Regions from separate parts of the Hoeflea sp. EC-HK425 genome, predicted to be linked through region 1. Evidence: riboswitches for the same ligand, from Rfam matches in the RefSeq annotation. Region 1 holds a riboswitch; the other holds the start of a gene.
The links. Region 1 has a riboswitch for thiamine pyrophosphate ahead of SPHINGO391_RS23700 (YkoF family thiamine/hydroxymethylpyrimidine-binding protein). Riboswitches for the same ligand answer to the same signal wherever they lie in the genome.
Positions count from the first base shown of each region.

Region 2: another riboswitch for thiamine pyrophosphate. It lies ahead of thiB (thiamine ABC transporter substrate binding subunit); the one in region 1 lies ahead of SPHINGO391_RS23700 (YkoF family thiamine/hydroxymethylpyrimidine-binding protein).

Region 1 covers NZ_LR701572.1:4,398,616-4,413,431, forward strand. The annotation lists gene ccmB (heme exporter protein CcmB) at 1-120, shown strand, start outside; gene SPHINGO391_RS23640 (heme ABC transporter permease) at 165-926, shown strand; gene ccmD (heme exporter protein CcmD) at 928-1,098, shown strand; gene SPHINGO391_RS23650 (DsbE family thiol:disulfide interchange protein) at 1,098-1,709, shown strand; gene SPHINGO391_RS23655 (NUDIX hydrolase) at 1,830-2,357, shown strand; gene SPHINGO391_RS23660 (AI-2E family transporter) at 2,462-3,493, opposite strand; gene SPHINGO391_RS23665 (septation protein A) at 3,519-4,232, opposite strand; gene ftsY (signal recognition particle-docking protein FtsY) at 4,229-5,968, opposite strand; gene mtaB (tRNA (N(6)-L-threonylcarbamoyladenosine(37)-C(2))-methylthiotransferase MtaB) at 5,993-7,297, opposite strand; gene dapF (diaminopimelate epimerase) at 7,294-8,172, opposite strand; gene SPHINGO391_RS23685 (DUF4345 domain-containing protein) at 8,239-8,658, opposite strand; gene SPHINGO391_RS23690 (MBL fold metallo-hydrolase) at 8,795-9,874, opposite strand; gene SPHINGO391_RS23695 (diguanylate cyclase) at 10,153-11,805, shown strand; TPP riboswitch at 12,004-12,117, shown strand; gene SPHINGO391_RS23700 (YkoF family thiamine/hydroxymethylpyrimidine-binding protein) at 12,112-12,720, shown strand; gene SPHINGO391_RS23705 (ABC transporter permease) at 12,773-13,558, shown strand; gene SPHINGO391_RS23710 (ABC transporter ATP-binding protein) at 13,555-14,304, shown strand; gene SPHINGO391_RS23715 (ABC transporter substrate-binding protein) at 14,307-14,816, shown strand, end outside.
Region 2 covers NZ_LR701572.1:4,549,045-4,563,860, forward strand. The annotation lists gene SPHINGO391_RS24365 (helicase-related protein) at 44-3,214, shown strand; gene SPHINGO391_RS24370 (RNA-binding S4 domain-containing protein) at 3,226-3,615, shown strand; gene fdxA (ferredoxin FdxA) at 3,951-4,289, shown strand; gene SPHINGO391_RS24380 (CarD family transcriptional regulator) at 4,707-5,276, shown strand; gene SPHINGO391_RS24385 (RNA polymerase factor sigma-32) at 5,761-6,624, shown strand; gene SPHINGO391_RS24390 (M48 family metalloprotease) at 6,808-8,322, opposite strand; gene SPHINGO391_RS24395 (ATP-binding cassette domain-containing protein) at 8,444-9,187, opposite strand; gene thiP (thiamine/thiamine pyrophosphate ABC transporter permease) at 9,184-10,806, opposite strand; gene thiB (thiamine ABC transporter substrate binding subunit) at 10,817-11,830, opposite strand; TPP riboswitch at 11,868-11,974, opposite strand; gene SPHINGO391_RS24410 (thiamine diphosphokinase) at 12,038-12,691, shown strand; gene SPHINGO391_RS24415 (ABC-F family ATP-binding cassette domain-containing protein) at 12,694-14,526, shown strand; gene SPHINGO391_RS24420 (hypothetical protein) at 14,596-14,816, opposite strand, start outside.

The sequences.
Region 1 (14,816 bases):
GCGGTGACCGACCCGGACCCGTTCTGGCCGCCGTTCATGATCCTGTCGGCAATCGCGCTTTTTTTTGCAGCACTCGGCCCTGTTGCGGCGGCTGCGGCGCTCAGGGGTGCGTCAGATTGATTTGTCGCATTGAAACCGGACGCGGCAAGGATTAGAAAAAAGCCATGAGTGACACCACCATCTCCCAGGGCTGGTTTACCAGCCTCGCCAATCCGACCCGGTTTCTCGCCCTTTCCGGGCGGATCCTGCCCTATCTCGCCACGGCCGCGGTGCTGTCGCTGGTCATCGGGCTCTACATGTCGTTCGCGGCGCCCGAGGACTACCAGCAGGGCATTACCGTCAGGATCATGTTCATCCATGTGCCGGCGGCCTGGCTCGCCATGATGTGCTACTCGGTGATGGCGATCGCCTCGCTCGGTACGCTGGTCTGGCGGCATCCGCTGGCCGATGTCGCGGCCAAGACGGCGCTGCCGATCGGCGCCGCCTTCACCTTCCTGTCGCTGCTCACCGGCTCGCTCTGGGGTCGGCCGATGTGGGGCACCTGGTGGGTGTGGGATGCGCGGCTGACATCGGTGTTCGTGCTGTTTTTGATGTATCTCGGGCTGATGGCGCTGCACAAGGCGATGGATGATCCGGCCCGGGCGGCGCGTCCCGCCGCGGTGCTGACGCTGGTCGGCTTCATCAATATCCCGATCATCAAGTTTTCGGTCGACTGGTGGAACACGCTGCATCAGCCGGCGAGCGTGATCCGGCTTGACGGTCCGACCATTCATGCCTCGATGCTCTATCCGCTCCTGGTGATGGCGCTCGCCTATACGCTGATCTTTTTCACGCTGCATCTGATGGCGATGCGTAACGAAATCTGGCGCCGGCGGGTGCAGACGATGCGCCGCCAGGCCGCGCAATCCATCGGTGGCGGAGCCTGACATGATGAGCCACGAAGCCTTCGTCTTTCTCTCCTATGCGGCAACGGCGGTGACGCTTGCCGGATTGCTGGTGTTCATCCTGCTTGATGGGCGGGCGCGGCGGCGCGAACTGACTGAACTCGAGGCGCAGGGCGTGCGGCGGCGGTCGAAATCTGCCGGCGGGTCCAGCTGATGAGCGAAAAGATCCACGACGAGGCGGCACCTGCCGCGTCGGGCCGTCGGCGGCTGCTGATCGCGTTTCTGCCGCTGGTGGTTTTCATCGCGCTATCGGCGGTGTTTCTCTACCAGCTCGGTTCCGGCAAGGATGCCAGCGAAATTCCCTCGGTGCTGATCGGCACCAGGGCACCGTCGCTCGATCTGCCGCCGCTCGAAGGGCTCAGCGCCAACGGAGCTCCGGTGCCGGCGCTCACCGATGCGGCGATCGAGGGCAAGCTTGCACTGGTCAATGTCTGGGCATCCTGGTGCGTGCCCTGCCGGCAGGAGCATCCGATCCTGCTTGAGCTGGCGCGCGATCCGCGGATTGAGCTCGTCGGTATCAATTACAAGGACAAGAACGACAACGCGCTGAGATTTCTCGGCGAACTTGGCAATCCGTTTGCCGCCGTCGGCGTCGATCCGGTCGGCAAGGCGGCAATCGACTGGGGTGTCTACGGCATTCCGGAAACCTACCTGGTCGCGCCGGACGGCGAGATCCTGTTCAAGCAGATCGGTCCGTTCACGGTTGAAAGCCTGCGCGACAAACTGCTGCCGGCGATCGAAAAGGCTGTTGCCCCGGCAAGCTGAGTGGTCGGTTTGCGCCGGCCTGCCCGTCTGTTTTCCACTGACCCACCGTTGGCTGTTTTTTATCGCGAAAGCCATCACGCCGCTCTCGCCTTGGCGCACCGGTGGCTCTATCTTTGCCTCATGAACACGTTCAAAACCTTCCACCGCCTGGTTCCCGACGGCGATACCCATGAGCGCGATGTCTGCACCACCTGCGGCTTCGTCAACTACCAGAACCCGCGCATCGTCGTCGGGTCGGTGGTCCGGCACGAAGGCAAGGTGCTGCTGTGCCGCCGCGCCATCGAGCCGCGCCGCGGCTTCTGGACAGTGCCGGCCGGTTATCTGGAGCTCAATGAATCGCCCGAGGACGGGGCGCGGCGCGAGGCGCGCGAAGAGGCGCTGGCACAGCTCAAGCTCGGTGAGCTGCTGGCGGTCTATTCCGTTCCGCATCTGAGCCAGGTGCAGCTGATCTGGCGCGCCGAACTGATCGATCCGGAGGCCGGCGGGACATTGTTCGGGGTGGGCGAGGAAAGCCTCGAGGTCAAGCTGTTCGACTGGGACAATCTCCCGGTCGACGAAATCGCCTTCCCCACGGTGCACTGGATGCTCGGTCACGAGCGCGAGGTGATGGCGAAGGGGTATGCCGGGCCGTTTGCGAATCCGGGGTAGGGTTTCGCTCCCGCTTCGAGTTCCCCAGCGGGCTAGACGGTCCCCAGCGGCTTAAGCATCCGGTTCTGAATGCTCGGTGACGCAGTTGGGTATCGTCTCCAGTCTCACACCCGCCCGCTGGCCGAGAGCATGACGGCGATGGGGCGGGTTGTCCTGATCTCGGCGAAGACCAGGACGAGACTGGCGGTCATCGGCACCGCCAGAAGCGCACCGGGCAAGCCCCACAGCGTGCTCCAGAATGCCAGCGCCAGGAGCACGACCAGCGGGCTGAGGTTGAATGCGCGGCCCATCATGCGCGGCTCCAGATAAGCGCCGACGAGAACCTGCGCTGCGGTGAGCGACGTGAGCACCACGCCCGCCATCCACAGGGTGCCGAACTGCGCAAGGCTGAGAAGCACGGGAAAGATCACGCCGATCAGCGAGCCGATATAGGGAATGTAGTTCATGAAGGCGATCAGCACCGCCCAGAACAAAGCGAACTCGATGCCGAGCGCCAGCATGATGACGTAGGAGATTGCGCCGAGGATCAGGTTGACGGCGGTCTTGACGAACAGGTACTCGCCGATCCGTTCGTTGATGCGCGCGAGCAGCGACAGCGCGCGCGCGCCGGCCTCCTCTCCGCCCAGCGCGTTCACCACCTTTCGCGCCATCATGCCGCGTTCGGCCATGAAGAAGCTGGCATAGAGCACCACCAGGAAAAGTGTCCCGCCAAACCCGCGCAGCGAGGCCAAAGCCGGCGCAATCCAGGATCCGAAATCCACCTGGTCGAGCGTCGCCCGCCGCAGGTTTGCCCAGGTCGGCTCGTCGTCGATGCCGAGCAGGCTGGCAAAGCGGGTGACAAGCGCCTGAAGATTGCTTTCGTAACGCGGCAGGGCTGCGGCCACCTGTGCGATGTTGTCGATGACCAGCACGAAGAGAAGCACCACTGCCAGGACGAAGGCAAGAAGGATGAGCACCCGTCTTGCCCAGGCCGGCAGCCGGCCAATGATGGGGAGGCCCTGCATGCTCTGGGCGGCGGTGGAGAGCACGTAGACCGATATCGCCGCGGCAAGAATCGGGATCAGTACCGGCTTGCCGATCCAGATCAGCCAGCCGATCATCAGGGTGAGCGCTGTGCCGTAAGTCGCGTTCCGCATTCCCGTCGTGACCCTCGCGGCGTTTCTAACCCTTCGCCTTTTCCTCATCCTCTTCCGGCAGGGCATGCCGCTGCATCAGCGGAAGCTGCATGATGGTGAAGACGATCGACAGCGGCATGTTGCCCCAGACCTTGAAGGCGATCCAGAAGTCCGTGGAGAAATTGCGCCAGATGACTTCGTTGACCACCGCCATCAGAAGGAAATACAGGCCCCAACGCATGGTCAGGATGCGCCACCCCTCGGCGTCGAGACGGAAGGCGGAATCGAACACGTAGCCCAGAAAGGACTTCTTGAAGAGGAGTCCGCCGAGAAGGATGACACCGAACATGGTGTTGATGATCGTGGGCTTGACCTTGATGAAGATCTCATCCTGGAGCCAGAGCGTCAGGGCGCCGAAGACCAGCACGATGACACCCGAGAGCAGCGGCATGATCGGCAGGGTGCGGGTCAGCGCCCAGGAGACACTCAGCGCGATCGCGGTGGCGATCATGAAGCAGGCGGTGCCGACGAAGATCGGGCCGCCGATATCGGCCAGGAACGGCACCCGCTCGGCAATCCATTCGCCGCGCGCATTGGCGAAGAAGAAGACCAGGAGCGGTCCCAGTTCCAGCACCATCTTCAGCAGCGGATTGATGCGCTTGCGGTCGGGGGCGTTGGGATCGCTTTCGAAAATGTGCGGTGCCGTGTCGCCGGCCTCCGGATCCGCTGGCCGGGGTGTTGTGCTGTTGCGGTCGTTCATTTTGGTTCTCCGGCGATTGCCGAGGCGAAATCGGCCGCCTCAAAGGGTTCGAGGTCGTCCACGCCTTCGCCGACACCGACGAAGTAGACCGGCAGTCTGTGCTTGGCGGCGATGGCAACGAGAATGCCGCCGCGGGCGGTGCCGTCGAGCTTGGTCATCACCAGGCCGTTGACGCCGGCGACGTTCTTGAAGATCTCGACCTGGTTCAAGGCATTCTGGCCGGTGGTCGCATCAAGCGTCTGCAGCACGGTGTGCGGCGCCTCCGGATCGAGCTTGCCGATGACGCGCACCACCTTGGCGAGCTCGTCCATCAGCTCGGTGCGGTTCTGCAGGCGGCCGGCGGTGTCGATGATCAGCACGTCGGCGCCATCCTCGCGGGCGGTCTCGAAGGCCTCGTAGGCAAGGCCGGCAGCATCGGCGCCGAGCCGGGTCGAGACCACTTTCGAACCGGTGCGCTCACCCCAGATCTTGAGCTGCTCGATGGCGGCAGCACGGAAGGTATCGCCGGCTGCAAGCGTGACTTTCAGCCCGCCGGAGCTGAGCTTGGCTGCGAGCTTGCCGATGGTGGTGGTCTTGCCGGTGCCGTTGACGCCGACCACCAGAATGACATGCGGCTTGTGGCTGAGATCAAGCTCCAGCGGTCTTGCCACAGGACCCAGAACCCTGGTGATCTCGTCGGCCATCACCTTCTGCACTTCGGCCGGAGAGATGTCCTTGCCGTAGCGGGTCGAGGACAGGGCGTCGGTGATCCGCATCGCGGTCTCGACGCCGAGATCGGCCTGCAGCAGGATGTCTTCGAGCTCCTCGAGCGTCTCCTCGTCGAGCTTGCGCTTGGTGAAGATGCCGGTGATCTGGCCGGTGAGCTGGCCCGAGGTGCGCGACAGGCCCTGGCGCAGGCGCTGCCACCAGTTTCCTCGGTCCTCGACGACCGGTTCGGGCGCCTTTTCCGGCTCCGCCTGCGAGACCGTGTCGCGGACCACGAGCCTGCGCGGCTCCGAGGTGGCTGAGGGCTCTGAGCTGGCTACGGGTTCTGCTTGCGGCTCAGGCGCGGGCGGGATTGCCGGATCAGCGGTGAGATCCTCGGGTGCCTGCTGAACCTCGTCCGTGGAGCCGGTACCGCTGCCTTCGGGCACGCCGGTCGCGGCTGGACTGCTGGCGTCGACCGGGAGGGGCGGTTCTCCGGCATGATCTTCATCAGCGGGCGCAGGCGTCGGTCGCGCGGCGTTGCCGGCCGTCTCGGGGGTGAATTGCATGGCGCCGCCGTCGTCCGGCAGGCTTTCGCTGGCCGCTGTACCGGACGGGTCCTGGTCTCGCGCTTCCAGTGCGGTTCCCGCGTCGGGCGCGGGGGCGGCGGGAAGCGTGGGATCGGAGGAAAGTGCATCGGGCGCGACGCCTTCCTCGGCCGCTTTGCTTGTATCCGCAGCAGCGTCGTCATTCCTGGGAGCGCTTTCGACCGTACCGGCGTCAGCATCGGTGGCAGAGGCTGGGAGCGGCGGCTCACCGGCATGGGATTCATCCGCCGGTGCCGGGGATTCGCCGGCGTTTCCAGCCGCTGTTTCCGGTGTGAACTGCATCTCGCCGTCGCGTGGGAAGGCCCGTCCGGTAGCCGCTGCGTCGTCTGTCACCGGTTCTTCGCCGGCGGGTTGGGCTGACGTTTCCTCGGCGGGTTCGGGCGCCGGCGCCTCTTCCTTGTTCCGCCCGAAGGAGAAAACCTTTTTGATGAAGTTGAGCGCCATTCCGGTCCTGTATCTTGTTGCGCGTCAGCCTGCGGCGACGTCTGCGATTTCCATATGATCCGTTACGGCGATCTCGCCGGTCAGGTGATCTGCGGTGCGGCCACTGACCCTTACCAGCGCCATCTGGCCCCGTGGCGCGCCGGGCGCAACCACCGGGGTGAAATTTTCTGTCCGCGCCGTGCCAGAAAACTCGACCATAACCCTATGTGTTTCAGCCGCCGCCGCCATCGCCGAGAGATGGGCATCATAGGCTTGTTCACCGCGTTCCCTCAAGCGCGCCGCGCGTTGCTTGATGAGCGCGCGATCAAGCTGCGGCATGCGCGCCGCCGGAGTTCCCTGCCGCGGCGAATAGGGAAAGACATGCAGGAATGCCAGGCCGCATTCCTCGACGATGTCGAGCGAACGGGCGAACATTTCCTCGGTCTCGGTCGGAAAGCCGGCGATCAGGTCAGCGCCGAACGCAAAGCCTGGCCGCAAGTCCCGCACCTGGCGGCAGAATTGAACCGCATCGTCGCGGCTGTGCCGCCGCTTCATGCGCTTGAGGATCAGGTCGTCGCCATGCTGCAGCGACAGGTGCAGATGCGGCATGAAACGCGGTTCATTGGCAATCAGGTCCATCAGGGCTTTGTCCACCTCGATCGAATCGATCGACGAAAGCCGCAATCGCTTGAGGTCAGGTACCTGTTTGAGAATGGTCCTGGCCAGAGTACCGAGGGTCGGGCCTCCCGGCAGGTCGGCGCCGTAGCTGGTGGCGTCGACACCGGTGATGACGACTTCCTGGTAGCCGTTGCCGACCAGTTTTTCGATCTGGCTGACCACCGCCCCCATCGGCACCGAGCGGGAATTGCCGCGGCCATAGGGGATGATGCAAAAGGTGCAGCGATGATCGCAGCCGTTCTGCACCTGCACGAAAGCCCGGGTATGGCCTTCGACCGCCTCGATCATCTGCGGCGCGGTCTCGCGTACCGACATGATGTCGTTGACGCGGATCTTCTCGCTATGGGAGACGCCGAAATCGGGCAGACCGCGATAGGTCGCGGCCTGGCCCTTGGCGTCGTTGCCGATCACCGCATCGACCTCGTCCATGGCGGCAAATGTTTCGGGTTCGGTCTGGGCGGCGCAACCCGAAACCACGATGCGGGCGTGCGGATTGTCGCGGCGTGCCCGCCGGATGGTCTGGCGCGACTGTCGCACCGCGTCGGCGGTTACCGCGCAGGTGTTGACCAGGATGGCGTTGTTGAGGCCCGCCGTTTCGGCGGCCTTGCGCATGGTTTCCGATTCGTAGGTGTTGAGCCGGCAGCCGAGGGTAAGAACGCGAACGCCGCTCACGCCGCCGCCTCGTCCGCCTTCCAGTCTCCGGTCAGCGGATCGACGGTTCCCGAGAATTCCCATTCCGCCGGTCCGGTCATGATCACGTGGTTGGAGGCGCGCCAGTCTATGTGAAGCGGGCCGCCGGGCACATTGACGGTCACGCGTCGGCGGGTGCGATCGGTGCGCGCGGCGCAGACCGCGGCGGCACAGGCGGCCGAGCCACAGGCGCGGGTGAGGCCGACACCGCGTTCCCAGGTCCGAAGATCAAGCGTCTGGTCATTCAGGACCCGGGCAATCGAGATATTGGCGCGTTCGGGAAAGATCGGGTGATTTTCCAGCAGAGGCCCGAAGCGCTCGAGATCATAGGACCAGACGTCCTCCTTGACCCAGAAGATGGCGTGCGGGTTGCCGATCGACATCACCGAAGGCGAATGCAGCACCGGGTCGTCGATCGGTCCGACCTGCAACTCGATGCGGGTGGTGTCATAAAACTCTTCGGCCAGCGGGATCCGGTCCCAACGGAATTCGGGCACGCCCATGTCGACCGAAATCAGCCCGTCTTCATGCTCTTCGGCGGTCAGGATGCCGGCAAGCGTCTTGAAGGTGAAACTCTTGCGTCCGGTTTCCGAGGCGAGCGCCTGGACAACGCATCGTGTGCCGTTGCCGCAGGCCTGGGAGCGGGAGCCGTCGCGGTTGAGAATGTCGATGCGGTAATCCACGCCGTCGATATCGGTGTCGTGGATTGCCATGATCTGGTCGAAACCGGTGCGGTCGCCGCTTGCCAGCGCAATGGCGGCCTCTGCGGTCACGGCATCAGTTCTGCCACGCATGTCGATGACGACAATGTCGTTGCCCAGTCCGTTCATCTTGGCAAAAGGAACCATCGATCCCATCGCGTGCACCCGTTGTTGCTCGGGCTCTATATGGCTGAAAAGCCGCGTGATTACCAGTGCCGGCGCCTATCGGGCGTCGGCGCGGGTTCCGGGTTGCGTCCTGAAAAGCCAAAAGCCGAGGGCAGGGAAAAGCACCAGTTCGGCCAGCAGCGACGGCAGCACCTGCATGGCGAGAATGGTATCGGTATCGCCGGAGGCAATCCGCATCAACCCGCCGACGAAAACCAGCGCGCACATGGCGATCAACGCGGTGCGGAAATGGGCGACAGCGAAGGAGCCGGCGAGCAGCACAAGTCCGACGCCAAGCCAGACACCGCCAACAAAGCGGGCGTGATTGTCCTGCACGGCAAACCGCGCGGGGTCGGTGACGGTGATGAAATCGGTCGAACCCTGCCAGCCCAGGGTGCGCATTCCGCCCAGACCGAGATCAAGGCCGAGATAGATGATGATGGCACCAGCCAGCATGAGAACCAGTCTGAGAGCCATGGCAAAGTGTTCCTAGCAGAATTGACGAGACGGGATGTGCGGTATCGCCGTTTGAGAGGAACCGGCGTGGGCGATGCATACACGTTGTTGCGTGCCTGTCCAACTGTCTTGCGGATCAGGCATGCCGAATTGCCGGTCAGGCGGTCAGCGGATGTTCCCAGGCTTCGCCGACATGCAGCGGCCGGAAGCGGTCCCTGGAAACGCCTTTCTCGGCGAGCCTGGCCTGCAGCACCTCGGCGGGCGCGTCGCGGCCCTCGTCGGTGAGCTGGAACGTGCCCCAGTGATGGCCAAGCGCAAATTCGGCGCCCGACAGCAGGAAACCATCGATTGCCTCGTCCGGGTTCTGGTGCTGGTCCTTCATGAACCAGCGCGGCTCGTAGGCGCCGACCGGCAGGATCGCGGCGCGGAAGCTGCCATGGCGCTCGCGGGCATTCCTGTAAGGCCGGCCGTTGTCGAAGCCGGTGTCGCCTATATGCAGGATCTTGCCGCCCGGGGTTTCGAGCACGAAGGCCGCCCAGAGCGCCATCGAGCGGTCGTTGACGCCGCGCGCCGACCAGTGATGGCACGGTTCGAAATGCACCGTCGCCGGGCCTGACTTGATCGACTGGCCCCAATCGCCCGTCATCACCCGCATGGTGGGAACGTGCGACTTGATGATGGCGTCATTGCCAAGGGGCGTGATGACCAGCGGATTGTGCGCCAGTCTCAGCCGCGCCAGGGTTACCAGGTCGAGGTGGTCGTAGTGGTTGTGGCTGAGCAGCACCAGATCGATGTCTGGCAGGTCCTCGAAGGCGATGCCGGGTGCGGTGACGCGCTTCGGCCCGGCAAAGGAGAGCGGGCTGGCGCGGTCCGACCAGACCGGATCGGTAAGGATGTTGAGCCCGGCGGTCTGGATCAGCATGGTGGCATGGCCGACCATGGTGATGCGCAACCGGTCGCCTTCCACGCGCGGCTCCGGGCGGGCTGGCGCGAACGGGCTCTTGACGGATCTGGGCCAGCTTGCCTGGTTGCCGCCGAATTTCCATTTCAACAGATCGGAAAACCCCTTGGGCTCCGCGCCGTCAGGGTTGAAGAACCGCACCCCGTCGAAATGATCGCTGAGCGGACCGGAATGATAGGGATTGGAATTGCGTGCGACAGCCATGGCGGTCCCTGATGCGCCAACCCCGAAAAGGGCCGCGAGTGCTGAAAATTTGAGAAAGGAGCGACGTTTCATGGTGGGAGATATGGTGGGGCGGCGGAAGGGTTCAAGAGAAGAGGGTTGCGGGATAAGAGGGTTGCGCTGCCACCGACTGCCGTACGGTTGCAGCAGGCTCGCTGCAATCTCTGGCCCTTTTGCAGAAATGCAGTTCTTGGCCGGGCCAGATCTGATGGCCCGCGAGATATTTCGGCTCATGGCAAAGCTTCATTAGGAAAACGCGGTTATGACTGGATCAGAAGTAAATGGACAGCGCGCAGTGAGCCCGCGCTGCCTGATTGCCTGAAGGACTGACAATGAGCTTTTCGACCCCGATCCTGCTTGTGATCGCGTTGCTCGCGATCCTCGTGGTCGGGCGAATCATCAGATCGCCGCAAGCACCGGGGCGAGTGGCCTTCGGGCTGGCAGCCGTGGCATCGGTCTGGTGGATCGCCATGGTCGTGCTCCGCCTCAACAGTGAGGAGCTGTCGGACAAGATCCTGTTCAGCAGGCTGGCCTGGTTCGGTATCGTCGCGACACCGCTGTTCTGGTCGGCAGGATTTCTCGACCATGCAGGCTTCAGCCAGGTCACCAGGCGCCTGCCAATCACGATCATGCTTGTGATCAGCGCGCTCGCCGGTTTGGCCGCCCTGACGGATGGCTATCATCACTGGATCTATACCGGCGTCATCAACGAAGAACGGCCGAGCTTCTCGCACGGATGGCTGTTCTACGCGCTGTTGGGGGGGATGTATCTGTGCATGCTGCTTGCCTGCCTGATGTCGATTTCCCAATTGAAGCGCGCCGCTCGTCTGCACAGGCGTCAAATGGTGGCGCTCCTGATCGCAACATGCGTACCGTGGGGATGCAACGCGGCTTTCGTGCTGTTCGAGTTCCGGCTGTTCGATGACGATCCGACGCCCTTCGCCTTCAGCGCGACGGTGATGGCCGTGCTCTTCGCGCAACATCGCGGAAAGCTGTTCATTGCACCGCCGATTGCCCGGGACATCATTTTCTCTATTCTGCGCGATCCGATCATTGTGCTTGATCCAAGCGGTCTGGTTCTCGAGACCAATCCCGCGGCAGAAAAGCTGACAGGGTTCAGTGCCGAAACCGTGGGGACGAAGCTTCCGCCTTCCCACCCGCTGATGGCCTTTATCGCAAGAGATACCCAGGCCGAATCGACGAAGCCGATCATCCATTTCGAGGCAATGGAGACGATTTTCGAGGTATCTGCGCAGCCGCTGGAGCGCTGGGGCCGGCAAGGCAGCGTCATGGTTGTGTTGCGCGACGTCACAGTGCGCGAAGCCGCGCAGAAAAGCCTCGCGGATGCCGGGCAGGCGCTGAAGCTGCGGCTTGAGGAAAACCTGCGCCTGCAGGAACAGCTCGAACAGCAGGCCTTTCACGATCACCTGACCGGCCTTTACAATCGGCGTCACGCCAGCACCGTCATCCCGCCCGTTATATCCAGCGCGAGCGAGGAGGCGCCGGTATCGCTGATCGTCCTGGATCTCGATTACTTCAAGCAGGTCAATGACCGGTACGGGCACGATGTCGGAGACAAGGTCCTGTCGAGTTTCGCAAGCATCCTCAGCGACAGCCTGCACGGCTCGGAAATGGCGTTCCGTCATGGCGGCGAGGAATTCCTCGTCGTGCTGCCGGGCACGAGCCGCGACCAGGCGCTCGAACGATGTGCCAGGTGGCGGCACGAACTTGCCACCCACAGCATTGTGGAACTGAAGGGCGTCGCGTTGTCCTTCTCGGCCGGCATTGCACTTGCTCCCCAGGCCGGAACGTCGCTGACGGAGTGCACAAAAGCAGCCGACGTCGCACTTTACCGGGCCAAGATCTCCGGACGCAACACGGATATCGTCTGGGGCGAGCATCTTGACGGCATAGCTGGCGAAGGGCCTGCCGAAAGCGGCAAAGCGGGCGACCGCCGCGCACGCCGGGGCAGGGCCAGCCTGTAAGGCGGTGTTGCCGCACGCCGGGTCGCCCACGATGTCGGCGGTGGCTCTTTCATCCGTTCGTTGACACGGCAATCTTGCTCCAACCCGCAGCCCTGAATGAAACCGCAGCGCTGGCAATGCCGTTGCGAACGCGGCAGAAAAATCTGTCGCGGCGGCGAACGAAAGCACTTGCATTTGCATGTAAAGCCTGTTGAATACGCCTCACCACAGGGGTGCCGCGTAGAGCCGCGGCTGAGATGCGGGCGCCAAGCCCACGGACCCTCGAAGCTGATCTGGATAATGCCAGCGTAGCAAGGAGGAACCAAGATGTTCGCAGGCGCGCAAGTATCCCTTTACCCCATGACCGACGGGTTCGTGGATGTCATCCTGTCGTCGCTTTCGGCGCTTGATCCGTATCGCGATCGTCTCAGGATCGAGACCGACGATATCTCCACATTGGTTGTCGGGCCGCCGGAGGTGCTGTTTCCGGCGCTGCGCGACCTTTACGTGGCGGCCGCTGCCAGCCGGCATCACGTGGTGCTCAGGGCGACGCTGTCGCGTGGCTGTCCGGGCGAACCCGACGATCCGATCTGCCAGACCAATGCGCTCGCTAATCCGTCCGAGCCGCTCGGCTCGCGGCAGGCGGCGGCACTTGCCGCGCTTGGCGACGCGCCGCAGACCGGCGAGACCGCCCGGGCGCAGTTTTCGCTTTACGTGATGGGCGCGGGCGACCACATGGCCGAAATCATGGGCTGCATCGATTTTCTGAAATCGAGCGGCAGTTTTGACCGGTCGAAGAATTTCTGCACCCGGCTGATCGGTGATTCGGGGCCGGTGTTTGCCACCCTGCAGGAAGCCTTCTGCCGGTTCGGGCCGCCCGCCGGTCACGTGACCATCGATCTGACGGTTTCCGCCAACAGCCCGTCCATCGGCTGATTCCATGACAGGTTCATCGTCCGGCGCGCCGGCGGCGCGGCCTGGTGGCTGCATGCCGTCCCTCATTCGCACCGCTTCAACCCAGATCCGCCAGGGCCTGCCTGCCATTCTCAGTGTCGCGGCGGCACTTACGGCGTGGGAAATCTACGTCCGTGTTTCGGGCATTTCGGCGCTGGTTCTGCCGGCGCCGTCGCGGGTGATCGGCCAGATCGCCGCCAATCGCGAGCTGTTGTGGGCCAACACGCTGCCGACGCTGCAGGCGACGCTGACGGGTTTTGCCTTCTCGCTCACGCTTGCCTTTACGCTCTCGGTGCTGATCGATTTCGTTCCTCGGCTGAGGCGGGCGCTGTTTCCGGTGTTCGTGATCAGCCAGACCCTGCCGCTGGTGGCGATCGCGCCGCTGGTGGTGTTGTGGTTCGGCTTCGGGCTGACGCCGAAGATCCTGCTGGTGGCGCTTGTCACCTTTTTCCCGATGCTGATCGCGCTGGTCGACGGTTACGACTCGACCGAACCCGAGATCGAGGCGCTGCTCGGTTCGATGGGCGCGTCCCGGGTAGGCATCTTCCGCCGCGCCCGGTTTCCCTCGGCGATGCCCTACTTCTTTGCCGGCTTGCGGATCTCGATCACCTATGCGGTGGTGGCGGCGATCTTTGCCGAATATGTCGGCGCCCGCGCCGGGCTCGGCATCGTCATTCTCAACGCCAAGAACAGCTTCCGGCCGGACCTGATGCTTGCCGCCGTGGTGATCAGCTCGGCCCTGACGCTTGCCCTGTTCGGGGCGACGGCGCTGATGCAATGGATCGTGCTCGGATGGCGGCAGGCGGGGGCGGGGCGATGAGCGCGCTCGAACTGAGCAAGATCGGTCTCTCGCTTGGCGGCATGCCTGTGCTCGATAGTGTATCGATGCATGTTGCTCAAGGCGAGTTCGTCTCGATACTCGGCCCTTCGGGCTGCGGCAAGTCGAGCCTGTTGCGGCTTCTGACTGGGGCGCTCAGGCCTGATCGCGGCGAGATCCGGGTCGGCGGCGCACCGCTTGATCAAAGCCCGCAAGCCTTTGCCTTCATGCCGCAGCGCGACGCGCTGATGCCGTGGCGGCGGATCATCGACAACGTCATCCTCGGGCTCGAGGTCCAGGGTCTGGGCCGCGCCGAGGCGCGGGCAAAGGTGCAGCCGCTGTTTGCAACCTTCGGACTGGATGGCTTTGAACGTCATTACCCGGCTCAGCTTTCGGGCGGCATGCGTCAGCGCGCGGCGCTGATGCGCACCATTGTCCAGGACCGGCCGGTGCAATTGCTCGACGAGCCTTTCGGGGCGCTCGATGCGTTGACCCGCACGGAGATGCAGCGCTGGCTGGAGAGCCGCTGGCAGCACGCGCACTGGACCACGGTTCTGGTCACCCACGATGTGCGCGAGGCAGTGGCGCTGTCGGACCGGATCTACGTGCTCTCGCCCCGTCCCGCCCGCATCATCGCCGAATTCGAGGTGCCGGACCGCCGTCCGCGCCTCGGCGCCCCGCTTTCGCCCCGGGCCATCCGCCTCGAGGCCGAACTTCTCGACACGCTTCTCACCGAAACCGGAGACTGATCATGAAACATCTTCTCACAGCCCTTGCGCTGATTGTTGCCGTTCCCGTGCAAGCAGCCGAAAAACTCACCGTGGCGCTCGACTGGACGCCCAACACCAACCATGTCGGGCTTTATGTGGCCCAGGCCAAGGGCTGGTTCGCCGACGCAGGCCTCGATGTCGAGATCCTGCCCTACACCGACACTTCGTCGGGCACGCTGGTTGCCACCGGCGTGGCCCAGTTCGGCATCCTGAGCGCCGTCGGTTTTCACAGCCAGCGTTCCATGGGGGCCGACATGACGGCAGTGATGGCGGTTGTACAGCACGAGACCGGGCGGCTGGTGTTCAATGGCGACCGCGAGGACATAAAGCGCCCCGCCGATCTCGATGGCCTCACCTATGCCGGCTTTGGCAGCGCCTGGGAAAATGCGCTGATCTCCTCGATCATCCGCCATGACGGCGGCGAGGGCAGTTTCGACACGGTGACGCTCGGGACCTCGGCCTACGAGGCGCTGGCCAATGGTTCGGTCGAT
Region 2 (14,816 bases), 150 kb from region 1:
CGATGTGATACGTAACGCGCGACCTGACCTGAATACGGACGACATGCCCGCTTTCCCCAGCCATCCCCCGAAACCATTGATCCTGTCCGGGCGCGGCGTCACTGCCGTGCTGGGACCGACCAATACCGGCAAGACGCATTTCGCCATCGAGCGGATGGCGGCGCATTCGTCGGGCGTTATCGGACTGCCGCTGCGGCTCTTGGCGCGCGAGGTCTACGGGCGGATGGTCGAGAAGGTCGGGCTAAGCCATGTCTCGCTGGTCACCGGCGAGGAAAAGATCACGCCGCCGGGCGCGCGCTACTCGGTGTGCACCGTCGAGGCGATGCCGCAGGAAACCAATGCCGCCTTTGTCGCCATCGATGAAGTGCAGATTGCCGGAGATCTTGAACGCGGCCACGTCTTTACCGACCGAATCCTGTCATTGCGCGGCCGGGAGGAAACGCTGCTGCTCGGATCGGCAACGGTGCGCGGCATTCTCGAGCAATTGCTGCCGGGGATCACAATCGTCGAGCGTCCGCGCCTGTCGGAGTTGCATTACGCAGGCTCGAAGAAGATCACGCGGCTGCCGCGGCGGTCTGCCATCGTGGCGTTCTCGGCCGACGAGGTCTACGCGATCGCCGAACTTGTGCGGCGCCAGCGTGGCGGAGCGGCGGTTGTTCTGGGGGCGCTCAGCCCGCGCACCCGTAATGCCCAGGTCGACCTCTACCAGAACGGCGATGTCGACTACCTGGTGGCCACCGACGCCATCGGCATGGGGCTCAACCTCGATGTCGATCATGTTGCCTTTGCCCAGGACCGGAAATTCGACGGTTTTTCCTACCGGCAACTTACGGCCTCGGAATTCGGCCAGATCGCCGGCCGTGCCGGCCGGCATCTGCGCGACGGCACGTTTGGCGTCACAGGCCAGGTTCACCCGCTGCCCGATGATCTGGTCCAAAGGCTTGAAAGCCACGTGTTCGAGCCGGTCAAGATCCTGCAATGGCGATCCAAGCAGCTCGATTTCTCCAGCCTGATATCGCTGCAGGCGAGTCTCGAGCAGATTCCGGCAGTGCAGGGACTGACCCGGGCTCTGCCGGCGGTCGACCAGCGCGCGCTCGAGCACCTGGTCAATGATTTCGAGGTGCGCGACCTTGCCAGCACGCCGCAAGGGGTCGCCACCCTGTGGGATGTGTGCTCGCTGCCGGATTACCGGCGGATCGCTCCGGCACAGCATGCCGACCTGATTGCCACGATTTACCGGGACCTGATCCGCACCGGGTCGGTGAACGAGGATTTCCTCGCCGAACAGGTCCGCCGCACCGATTCCACAGACGGAGAAATCGACACATTGTCGGCCCGGATCTCTCAGATCCGGACATGGACCTATGTTTCCAACAGACCTGAATGGCTTGCCGATCCGACACACTGGCAGGAAAAGACGCGTGAAATTGAGGACCGTTTGTCCGATGCGTTGCATGAAAGGTTGACGAAACGCTTTGTTGACCGCAGGACATCTGTGCTCATGAGGCGCCTGAGAGAGAACGCGATGCTCGAAGCTGAAATCAGTGTGAACGGTGATGTCTTTGTTGAAGGTCACCACGTAGGACAACTGGCCGGATTCCGGTTCATGCCGGATAGCTCGGCGGACGGGCCGGACGCAAAGGCCGTTCTGGCTGCCGCGCAGAAGGCGCTGGCGCTGGAATTCGAAGCGCGGGCAGCACGCCTGCATGCCTCGGGCAATTCCGATTTCGCCATCGGGGCGGATGGCACCGTGCGCTGGCTGGGCGATCCCGTTGCCAAGCTCGCAAGCGGCGATCACATTCTCAAGCCGCGCACCATCCTGCTGGCCGACGAACAGCTGACCGGGACCGCCCGGGATTTCGTCGCCGCGCGCATCGACCGGTTCGTCAATCACCATATCGCCACGGTGCTCAAGCCGCTCGACGATCTGACCCGCGCCGAGGATCTTGACGGACTGGCGCGCGGACTGGCTTTCCGGCTGGCCGAAAGCCTCGGCGTCCTGTTCCGCCGCGACGTGGCCGAGATGATCAAGGACCTTGATCAGTCGGCGCGCGCATCCTTGCGCAAATACGGCATCCGCTTCGGCGCCTATCACATCTTCATGCCGGCTTTGCTGAAGCCGGCGCCGGCCGAATTGGTGACGCTGTTGTGGGCGCTTGCCAATGACGGGTTTTCGAAGCCCGGTTATGGTGACGTGACACCGCTGCTGGCCGCTGGCCGCACATCTGTCGCCACGGATCCCGAAATCGACCGCGAGTTCTATCGCCTGGCCGGCTTCCGGTTTCTTGGAAAGCGCGCTGTGCGCATCGACATTCTAGAGCGGCTGGCGGATCTGATCCGGCCAGCGCTGCAGTGGAAGCCGGGCACGCAAGGGACGCGTCCTGAGGCGGCCTATGATGGCCGTCGCTTCATCACCACGACCGGGATGCTTTCCATTCTCGGTGCCACCCAGGACGACATCGAGGAAATCCTCAAGGGGCTCGGTTATCGCGCGGACGCGGTTCCTGCCGAAGAGGCGCAGGTTCATCTTGCCGGTCTCGAGGCCGCGCAGGCGGAAACCGCTGGTGGAACTCCCGAGGGCCCCAAGGTTGAAGTCGTGGTTTCGCGAACTGCCGCGGACCGCCCGCTCAAGCCCGCCGCACCGGCCCAGGAACCTTCGACCTCAGCGGAAACTTCCGAAGACGCCGCTGCCGAAGCTGCTTCCGATGCCGCGCAATCCCCCGCGGCCGATAACGCACCAACGGCCCAGCCGGCCGAGGCGGCAGCCGAAAATGCTGCCGGTGAGACCGAGGCGCCTCAAGGTGATGCCGCACAGGCTGACACTGCTGAAGAAGCGGAAGCGCCGCGTCCGGTGCTGCTGTGGCGGCCCGGCGGCCGTCAGGACGGACAGCGCGGGCCGCGCAATGCGCCCGGTGAAGGCCGAGGCCGTCGCGACGGTGGCAACCGCAACGCCCGGTCCGGTGAGAAGCAGGATGGCGAAGCTGCAGCCGATGGCGAGGGCCGTCCCAACCGGGGCCACCGCGGAAAGCCGGGACACCAGGGCAAGGGCGGACCCGGCCGGGGCGGCAAGGGCGGACATGGCAACAAGCCAGGCCACGGCGGTGATGCGAACCGTGGCAACCGCAACGACCGGCCGCAGCGCAAGGAGAAGCCTATCGATCCGGATTCGCCCTTCGCAGCTCTGGCAGCCTTGCGTGACCAGCTGAAGAAATAGGCACGGGTCTGGTGGAGCAGAGCGAAAGACAGCGGATCGACAAATGGCTGTTCTTCGCCCGAATCCTGAAATCCCGAACGCTCGCCGGAAAATTCGTTTCCGGCGGCAATGTCAGGGTCAACCGGGAGAAGATCGATCAGCCCAGCGCGCAGATCAAGCCGGGTGATGTCCTGACCATCTCGCTTGAGCGGCGGATCCTGGTGCTCAAAATCCTTGGCTGTGGCCATCGCCGTGGACCGGCACCTGAAGCGCAACTGCTGTACGAAGACCTGACGCCAAAACCGACCGAGGCAAGCAAGGCCGAAACGGTAGCGGCGCAGCGCGAGCCCGGTTCAGGCCGGCCGACCAAGCGTGACCGGCGAAAAATAGATCAGTTTCGCAATTCGGACGATGACGCATGAAATTGTCTTGACCTATGACACTGAGGAGAAGCTCATTCGCCAATCCCGCGCATGGGGAGCGAGGTTTATCCGCGAGCGCCTTGCTGCGGCGCTTTGGCGGCATCTGATGTCTTGCAATACGGCGTCAAAGCCGGTACCTCACCGCCGTTGATCGTGACAGCTGCGGCTTTGCTCTCTTGAGCGCGATGTCCGCTGTGACGCTCTGAAAATGATGTATCTGTGGTCCAGCAGGAGCCAATCTGGCCGAACCGCATATGCAGCAGTTTTAAGTGCTAAGGCGTCCTTTTGCGCGTTTGATTGAACGCGCGGCGTCTTAGGAGCCTCAGGAGAGACGTATGACCTATGTGGTGACTGATAACTGCATTCGCTGCAAATACATGGATTGCGTTGAAGTCTGCCCGGTGGATTGTTTCTACGAGGGCGAGAACATGCTGGTCATTCATCCTGACGAATGCATCGATTGCGGCGTGTGCGAGCCCGAGTGCCCCGCCGAAGCCATCAAGCCGGACACCGAGCCCGGGCTTGAAAAGTGGCTCGAGGTCAACACCGAATTTGCCGACAAATGGCCGAACATCACAATCAAACGTGAAGCCCCGGACGACGCGAAGGAATTCGACGGCCAGGAAGGCAAGTTCGAGAAGTACTTCTCTCCGGAGCCCGGCGAAGGCGACTGACAGGGCCCGAGACGGTCAGGATTTTGCTGCAACGCGGCGTTGGGGCCGTTGCACCGCCGCACGATTAACCAAATCGCGGCACGATTTGCGCCAGCCTTTGGGAGGGCTCGCGCAAATCATTGATTTACACCATTTTTTGTGATACATATCTTATTACTGACATCTTCAAGGCGCCGCCAGGGCGAAACAAGAAGCAAAAACGGAAGCAAACGTCCCTCACAGCGGTGGTCTTTTCCTTGCAGCGCGATGCTGCCGGATTGCCTTATTCCGCGCGGTGACCGGCTGCGGCTTTTTGCCTTGTCCAGCTCTTGAAAGCGTTGTCAGTGCGATCGGCCTGCCGGCCATCGCAGGACCGGTCCGGGCAAGTCATGTCCGGCTCCCAGTGTCCGTTTCCGTAACAGGGAGTTTTGAAAACGCATGACAACCCAGCAGAAAAAGCCTTCACAGAGACAGGGTTTCAAGACCGGTGAATCGATCGTCTATCCCGCCCACGGCGTTGGACAGATCGTTGCAATCGAAGAGCAGGAAGTCGCAGGCCACAAGCTTGAATTGTTTGTGATTGATTTCGAAAAGGACAAGATGCGCCTCAAGGTGCCGGTCGCCAAGGCGTCGACAATCGGCATGCGCAAATTGTCGGAAACAGATTTTGTCGAGCGCGCACTGAAGGTCGTTCAGGGCCGCGCCCGGGTGAAACGGACCATGTGGTCGCGCCGTGCGCAGGAATATGATGCGAAGATCAACTCCGGCGATCTGATTTCGATCGCGGAAGTGGTTCGCGATCTCTATCGCGCCGAGAACCAGCCGGAGCAGTCCTATTCCGAACGCCAGCTTTACGAAGCGGCGCTTGACCGGATGGCGCGTGAACTGGGTGCCGTCAACAAGATGTCGGAAACCGAGGCCGTGCGCCTGATCGAGGTCAATCTCAACAAGGGCCCAAAGCGTGGCAAGGCCAATGATGAAGAGGGTGCGCAAGAAGAGGCTGCATAATCCTCCAAACGTACATTCTGGTAGTGTAAGCCCGGGCCGCCCAGCGCGCCCGGGCTTTTTTTCCCATCCATAGGGCGTGAGCTGATCGGTCTGCAGGCCAGTCGTACAGGATTGGCCCAGCCCCGGATTTGCCGCGAAATCCAAGCCATACGTGAAGTATGGATCTCCAAGGGCAAGGCTGCATGTGGCTATGAATGCCTGCTGGCGGGGGCTGTTGCAACGGTCCTCGGGCTGGGGCTGGCTTAGCCAGAATTTTGCCGGGCCATACCTGGCGTATGGATCGAATACTGCTCGTTCGAATACTTCTCTTGATGTTTCCTCAGTGTTTATGGAACCATTTCGATGCTGTTGCCTTCACCTTAGTGGTGGTTAGACTGCTTCGGCCCTGTTTGACCCGATCACGCCGATGTCATCGGTCGTGATGATCCGTTCTCCGCCCGCGTGCGTAGAGTGAGTAAATCAGTCGAAAAGACCGGAGGGTGTCATGAAAGCGATTTCCGCAAACAGGCAGATGGTGCGAGCCGCAATGGCAGCGCCGTACCTCGAGCGAGAGCAGGAACACGACCTGGCTGTTCGCTGGAAAGACGAAAAAGACCAGGACGCCCTACACCAGATTACAATGGCGCACATGCGACTGGTGATTTCCATGGCGGCGAAATTCCGCAATTTCGGGTTGCCAATGAGCGACTTGATACAGGAAGGCCATGTCGGCCTGCTCGAGGCAGCGGCGCGGTTCGATCCGGGCCGGGATGTGCGCTTTTCGACCTATGCAACCTGGTGGATCCGGGCTTCCATTCAGGACTACGTGCTGCGCAACTGGTCAATCGTGCGTGGCGGCACCAGTTCCGCCCAGAAGGCCCTGTTCTTCAACCTGAGGCGGCTCCGGGCGCGGTTGGCGCAGGACGATCCCTCGCTCACCGAGAGCGCCATTCACTCGCAGATCGCAAACACGCTTGGTGTCCACGCCAAGGATGTGGAGGTGATGAATGCCCGGCTTTCCGGCTCCGATTCCTCTCTCAATGCACCGATGTCGAATGGTGACGAGGGCAGCGCCTCCGACCGGATGGATTTCCTCAAGAGCGAAGAGCCTTTGCCCGACGAGCAGGTGTCGACCATCATCGACGAGGAACGCCGCAATATCTGGCTCGATGATGCGCTCAACACACTTAACCCGCGGGAATTGCGGATCATCCGCGAGCGGCGGCTGAGCGAAGACGGTGCGACGCTTGAGTCACTCGGTTCGGAACTCGGTATCTCCAAGGAGCGTGTGCGCCAGATCGAGAATCGCGCGCTGGAGAAACTGCGCGCCGTGCTGACGACCTCGACGCCGGAAATTGCCAGCCTTTAGAGCCTGCCATTTTTCGATGACGTTGTTTGAGCCTGGTCTTGCGCGCTCCGAACGGTGTCGCAGGATGCTGGCGGCGCTTGCGACGTGCCACCTTATGGTTCGACAGCCCGTCGGATAAGTTCGCTTTCAGCTGGAGATGATTGATCGAAAAGGCTGCAGCCGATTGCGGCCTGAAGCTTTCACTCACCGGTCCGTGACAATCTTGACCTTCTGGCCGGGCGCGAGAGAACTTCCGGGCGCAACCGCATTGAGCAGTCTGAAAAGCTCAACCTTGCGCTCCACGCCCCGCATGCGGGCGGCAAGCGAAGCCACCGTGTCACCGGGGGCTATGGTGACGATGCGGATGCGCAGAGGCTGCAGCTGCCTTATCTCCATGGCGGACATCCTGCTGAAGCCGGCGCGAACCACCGAGGCCGTGGGCTCCAGCCTGTCACTGCCGGTCGGGGCGGCGGTCAGGAACCGGTAGATACGGTCCTTCAACCGGATCACGGTGATGTCGAAATCCCACTGATCCGCCCTTGCCCGCGCAACAGCCGCAGGCAGACCGTTGACACTGGTTTCCCGGATCGAGGCTGGATCAAGCCCGGTCACCCAGCCGCTGGCGATGTAATCGGACAAGGACTGACGGCCGTTGTCGGTCACGCCGTCAAAGCGGATCGCAAGATCCCCGGGGCCGGTCGCCAGGACCGCGTCTGCATTGTTGTCGATGCGGAAGCCATTGGGTACCCTGAACTTGATACCCAGCACCGGGTGCAGGAATTCGGTGCCGCGCACATAGCCCTCATTGGGGCTGTCGCCAAACAGCAATCCATCAATGCCCTCGAGATAGTAGTCGCGACCGCGGTCACCCACACCTTCCATCCCGAACGCCCTGGCATGGTTCTTGGCAAGCTGCACCCGCTGGGGTGCGTTGGGGTGACTTGCCAGGAAGTCGAGGCTTGAATCCGACTCGGGATCGACCGAGCTGAACTGCTGATTGGCATTCATCGATTCAAGAAACCGTGCCGCTGCATAGGGGTCGTAGCCGGCTTCGCCGAGCATCCGGACCCCGATGACATCGGCCTGCAGTTCCTGGTTTCTCGAAAAGGCTGCGAGCGAGAGTTTGCCGCGGGCGACCGCGCGCCGGCCATCGATTGAATTGGCGAACAATTCCTCGGCCACCTGTCCGGCAAGTTCGACTTCCTGTTCGCGCCGCTGGCGTTCGAGGCCGTGATTGGCGGTGACGTGGGCCATTTCATGCGACAGGACGGCAGCCACTTCCGAGGCGTCATTGGCAAGCGCAAGCAGACCGCGGGTGACATAGAGATAGCCGCCCGGCAAGGCGAAGGCGTTGACCGCGGGAGAATTGAGCACGGTGATGCGATAGGCCTGGCTCGGGTTCTCCGACACCAGCGTCAGGGCACCGACGATGCGGGCGACCAGCCGTTCGGTCTTGGCATCCCGGAATTCTCCGCCATAGCTGGCGATGATGCGCGGATGCTCGTTGGCGCCGATGCGGGTGCGGGGGTCGGAAGCCCCTGCCTTCTCGGCGGTCTGCGGCGTCGCCGATGGCGCCACTGTCGGTTGATAGACGTCGACGCCCAGTGTCTGGCACGCGGACAAAAACAGCAGGCTGCCGGACAGGAGCAGCGCAGCGCGCAGCCGGTTGCGGAGGGGCGGGGATATCAATCTTGTATGGGGCGCAGCGATCTTGGCCATGGTCCGGATTGTTTTCTGGTCATCGTAATGCCGGGACGGAAGCTGAAAATCTCACAGGCCGGAATTTAAGGCTCTGGTCTATCCCAATTTGCGCCGGTTCTCCAGTGCCAAACGCTCGCGGCTAAATTGTGGCGCCGCCTCGTCTTTTGGCTCCGTTGCCAAGATATGCAAGCAAGTCGGGCAGATCTGCACGGTCGAAGAATCCCGCGGCAGGTGCGTCCGCAGCGATGCGGCCCCTGGCTATGAACAGAATCTGATCAGCCGCGGCACTGGCTTCATCGGGGTCATGGGTGACCATCAGCACGGTCGCACCGACTTCGGCGCGGATCTCGAGCATGAGGTCGAGCATGTCGGCGGCAAGCCCCGGGCCGAGCCCGTCGAAAGGTTCGTCAAGCAGGAGAACCGGCCGGCGCCGGACAAAAGCGCGGGCCAGCGCCACGCGTTGCTGCTCGCCGCCTGACAGGGTTGCCGGCATCCGCTTGCCGAAGCCCCCGAGGCCGACACGGTCGAGCGCGTGATCGACCTGCGACCAGGCGGTTCTGTCGAGCCGCAACGCCGGATCGAGCCCGAGGCCGATATTGGTGCGAATGTCGAGATGGGCAAACAGATTGTTGTCCTGGAACACCATGGAAACACCACGTTCGGACGGCGCGAGACGGGTCACGTCCTTGCCATTGAGTCCGATGCGGCCTGCAGTCGGGGTCAGGAACCCGGCGGCAAGGTTGAGCAGGGTCGACTTGCCTGCCCCAGAAGGTCCGAGAATGGCGGTGACGGATCCGGCAGCGCGTTCGAAGGAAAATGCGGCGCTGAGATCGCCAATGCCAAAGGCGACGTCTTCGAAGGCTATTGCCGGCTCTTGCGTCATCGCTCCTCACTTCGCTGGCGGTTTCCCAGCCGGTCGGCCAGCACCATCAACCCCATCGTGATGCCTCCCAGAAGCAGCGCCAGGCCGGCGGCGTCAGCAGTCCGGTAACTACCAAGTTTCTGATAGAGCAGCCAGGGCAGGGTGATGATGCGGTCGCTGCCGAAGAGCGCGATCGCGCCCAGATCACCCAGTGACAGGGCCACCGCGAAGACGAAGCCGGTCGCCAATGCCGGCATCATGGCCGGAATGTCGATCTGGCGCAGGCGGTTGAGGCCGACGAGCCCGAGGGACACGGCAAGACGTCCATTGCGTTCCATGGTGTTGCGGTGCGCGGGTTCGATCACCCGCATGACAAAGGGCAGCGCCATCAGCGCATTGACCAGCACGATCACTGCGAGCGGGGCCAGCAGCTGGCCGGTGGTGCCTCCAAACATGAGAAACCAGCCGGCACCGAGGACGACCGGAGGCACCAGCAGGGTCAATGAGCCGGCAGCACCTGACAGTCCCGCCAGAACAGCGAGTATCGGTGATCCGGGACGATTACCCGCCGAATAGCGGCCACGGACAAGCAGACTTGCAATCAGGACCGAAAGGGTGGCAGCGGCAATGCCGATCGACAGGCTGGTCACCGCCGCGCGCCAGAACAGAGTGTCGCCAAGAAGTCGGGGCAGGTTGGCACTCAACCCGGACACCAGAACTGCAAGCATGGGCGCGGCGACAAAAACGAGGCCCAGGCCGATCAGGACAGCGTCGGGCAGCATATGCAGCCCACCGCGGACATCCGGACGACTGGTGCGGCCGCCGCTGGTCTGTCCTTCTTCCGTGGGAACCGAGAACAGTCTGAGGAAGAGCATGACGATGAGGGTCAGTCCGACCTGTATGAATGAAAGCAGCACGGCGCGGCCTGGATTGAAGTCAAAGCGCAGCGCCTGGTAGATCGCCACCTCCAGTGTGGTTGCGGCCGGTCCGCCGCCCAGTACCAGCACCAGCGTGAACGAGGTAGCGCAGAGCATGAAGACCAGCCCTACCGCACCCGCCGCTGAACGGCGAATGGCAGGCCATTCGACAAGGCGGAACAAGGAGAAACCGTTCATGCCGAGATTGGCCGCGGTCTTCCAGTATTCGGCTGGCAGGCGTTCCAGCGCCGGCAGGATCAGCCGTACGGCAAGCGGCAGGTTGAAGAACACGTGGGCGATGAGAATACCGCTGAGTCCGTAGATCGAAAAGGGTGTCTCGAAGCCCAGGACGGACAGGCCCTTGTTGGCGATACCATTACGGCCCCAGATCTCGATCAGGCCGAGCGCGGCCACCAAGGGCGGCAAACCGAGTGGGACGGCAAAGAGGCTGATGAGCCAGCGCCGCCCCGGAAAGACGGGGCGGCGGGCAAGCGAACGGGCCAACGGTACGGCAAGCAAGAGGCTGAGAAAGGTCGACAGACCCGCCTGCAGCAGCGTGAACCGGGTGATGCGGAACAGGTAGGTACCCTGCTCTGTCGATGGAGCCGCTTCGATGCCTTGTGAAATCAGCACGGCGACGGGTGCCGCCAGCCCAAGGCCGACACACAGGAGGGCGCTCCATCCACCCGTTCTCGCTGTGCGGTGTTCGGCCCGGGTCAGCATGACAGCCGGTTCAGCGGCTCATGGCGCCGAGCCATTCATCGATCCAGGCAGCGCGATTTTCGGCCACTTCCTCCGGCGAATAGAGGAATGTCCTTTCCGGCGATACCAGCGTGGCGAAGGCTTGCGGCAGGTCCATGGTGACCGGTGCTGCCGGCATCATCCAGTTGTTGGTCGGGATCTCGTTCTGGAACCCGGGCGTCATCATGAAGCTCAGGAACTGCCTGGCGAGATCCTTCTCGGGCGCGTTGGCGAGCAGGCCTGCGACCTCGATCTGCAGGTAGTGACCTTCGGAGAATTCAGCGGCCTGGTAACGCTCGGTGTCTTCGGCGACCATGTGGTAGGCAGGCGAGGTGGTGTAGGACAGCACCATCGGCGCTTCGCCCGAGGTGAACAGGCCATAGGCCTCCGACCATCCCGGCGTCACGGTCAGTACGCGCCCGGAAAGCTTCTCCCAGGCCTGGGCGGCATCATCGCCATAGACAGACTTCATCCAGAGCAGCAGACCAAGCCCCGGGGTCGAGGTGCGGGGATCCTGGATGACGATCTTTTGCTCCGGGTCGCCCTCGACAAGCTCTTTAAGACTTGCGGGCGGGGTGCTGATCGCCTCACTGTCATAGACCACGGCAAAATGGCCGTAATCATAGGGAATGAAAACGTCGTCGCTGAAATCGCCGGGAACCGAAACGGCACCGGTATCGAGATCGTGGGCCTCGAACAGGCCGGTGGCCTTGGCTTCGGCGACCAGATTGGTATCGAGCCCGAGCACGATGCCGGCTTCGGCCTTTTCACCCTCGAGCTTGAGACGGTTGAGGAGTGCCACGCCATCGGCGATGCCCACCCATTTCAGATCACAGCCGCATTCGGCCTCGAATGCTGCCTCGATCTTCGGGCCCGGCCCCCATTCGGCAATGAAGCTCTCATAGGTGTAGACGGTCAGCGACCTGTCCGCGCTCAACGCCGGGCTGGCGGTGAACGGGAGAATGGCTGCCAGGGCAGCCGCAGGGAAGAAACGGTACTTGCGCATTGCTCGCGCCTCCTTGGTTCGAAAAACAGGAATAGGCGCGGTGTGCACGTCTAATCCCTCCGCCGGTACAAACCGGATCAGGTTCTTCGGGTTGACCGTCAGGTCTCTCAGCCCGGCAGACGCCAGGCACCCCGTTAGAGCGAGACAAGACATAGAATTTCTTCCAGACGCTGGCAAGTGCGCGCAAAGCTGCTATTGGCATGCGCCATGAGTTCAAATTCCACATTTGCCATCCTGCTCGGCGGGGCGCTCGAGATTGACGACCGTGTCGTGGAACTGACCAGAGGCGCGCGGGCGATCGCGGCCGATGGCGGCATGCGGCATGCACAGGCCCTCGGACTTTTGCCGGAAGTCTGGGTCGGGGATTTCGATTCCACGCCGCCCGAGCTGTCCGAGACACATGCGGCCACGCCGCGGATGCCGTTCCCGGCCGAGAAGAATTTCACCGATGGCGAACTGGCCATCGAACAGGCGATCGAACGCGGCGCGACCCGCCTGGTGCTGATCGGCTCGTTTGGCGGCGCCCGCACCGATCATGCGCTGTCACATCTGCTGCAGGCCGTCACGCTGGCAGAGCGAGGTCTTGACGTCGTGCTGACCTCGGGCGCCGAGGAAGCGGTTCCGCTCTTGCCGGGATCGCGTGAGCTCAATCTTCCCGCCGGCTCGCTGTTCTCGGTCGTTGCCTTTACCGCCCTCAAGGGTCTTTCGCTTTCGGGTGCGAAATATCCGCTTGATGAAGCCGACATTGCTTTCGGTGCGTCGCGCACCATCTCGAATGTGGCCGAGGGCCGGCTGACGGCCAGCCTGAATTCCGGACGGGCCCTGATCATTGCCCGTCCTCACGACTTTTCCGGAGCCTGAGCATGGCGCCTCCCATTTTGAAACTTGACGATATCGGGCTTTCCTTTGGCGGTACGCCGCTGCTTGACGGGGCCGAGCTGCAGGTCGAACCGGGTGACCGGATCTGCCTTGTCGGCCGCAACGGGTCGGGCAAGTCAACCCTGCTGAAGATCGCCGCCGGACAGGTTGAACCTCAGACAGGCGAAATCTTCAGGCATCCGTCCTCGACCATCCGCTATCTGCCGCAGGCGCCGGATTTCGACGGCTTTGCCACTGTCCAGGCCTATGCCGAGGCGGGTCTGGGGCCAAGCGATGATCCGTACCGGGTCAGCTATCTGCTGGAGCATCTGGGGCTGGATGGTGAAGCCGATCCTCAGACGCTGTCCGGAGGCGAAGCCCGCCGCGCGGCGCTGGCGCGGGTGCTGGCGCCGGAACCGGATATCCTGCTTCTGGACGAGCCGACCAACCATCTCGATCTTCCGACCATCGAATGGCTGGAAGAAGAACTGACACGCAGCCGCAGTGCGCTTCTGGTGATCTCGCATGACCGGCGGTTTCTCGAGCGCGTCAGCCGAATGACCATATGGCTTGACCGGGGCAGGTCGCTCAGGCTTGACCGGGGATTTGCGCATTTCGAGGCCTGGCGGGATTCCGTGCTGGAAGCCGAGGAGCTTGAGCAGCACAAGCTTGGACGCCAGATCGAGCGCGAGGAACACTGGCTGCGCTACGGCGTGACGGCACGGCGCAAGCGCAACATGCGGCGGCTGTCCGACCTCAAGACCATGCGCGCCGAGTTCCGCGGCCACAAGGGACCGCAGGGGCGGATCAATGCGCAGGTTGCCGAGGGGCGCGATTCGGGCAAGCTGGTGATCGAGGCTGAAGGCATCTCGAAGAGCTATGACGGCGCGCCGGCGGTGGTGCGCGATTTCTCGATGCGGATCAACCGCGGCGACTGTATCGGCATTGTCGGCCCCAACGGTGCAGGCAAGACGACGCTGCTGAAGATGCTGATCGGCGAACTCGAGACCGACACCGGTTTCGTGCGGCACGGTTCTAAACTCGACATCGCGGTTCTCGACCAGCGACGCGAGGTGCTCGATCCGGAGGAAACGCTGGCGCATTATCTGACCGACGGGCGCGGTGACAGCCTGATCGTCAACGGCGAAGCCAAGCATGTCACCGGCTACATGAAGGATTTCCTGTTCCAGCCAGAGCAGGCGCGGACCCCGATCCGCAACCTATCCGGCGGCGAGAAGGCGAGGCTGGTGCTGGCGCGGATCCTGTCGCGCCCGTCGAACCTGCTGATCCTTGATGAGCCGACGAACGATCTCGACATGGAAACGCTTGATCTGCTGCAGGAGGTGGTCGCGTCCTATCCGGGAACGGTGATCCTGATCAGCCATGACCGTGATTTTCTCGACCGTACGGTGACCTCGACGCTGGCGCCGGCGAACCCTTTGGAGCCGGACGGGCGCTGGATCGCCTATGCCGGGGGCTATTCCGACATGCTGGTACAACGGGGCACGGAGGCGCGGGAGACCAAGGCCCGCGCAGCGCAGGAAAGCGGCAGCGCGGCCCCGGCGCCGAAACCGCAGGCAGGCAATCGCGATGCATCGCGCAAGCTGTCCTACAAGCAGAAATTTGCGCTGGAATCGCTTCCGGTCAAGATCGAGGAAGCGCAGGCGAAGCTTGCGAAAATCGAGGCTGAAATGGCTGATCCCAAGCTGTTTGCCAAGGACCCGGACGGGTTTGCCGCCCGGGCCAAGACCCACGACGCCCTCAAGGGCGAGATCGAGGCGATGGAAGGCGAATGGCTTGAGCTCGAGATGTTGCGCGAGGAAATCGAGGGCAGCTGAATATAAAATCGCGCCCGCGGCATCTCGCCCCGGGCGCGACAAATCCCGATTGATCAGAGCGGGGCGGAATCAATCCGCCTTTGTCACCGAGGCAATGACGAAGGTGTGCAACTCGTCCGCACCGTGATCGCGGATGGAGATGTATTCCCCGGTCTTGAAGACGTGATTGGACAGTCTGAAACCGGTTTCATCGTCGTCATCATCTGCGGGGTCATAATCGAATGCCCAGCCGACTTTCGGGTGATGGACGAGATAGCCCAGTTCCGAGCGCTCGCCATCCCAGAACCGCA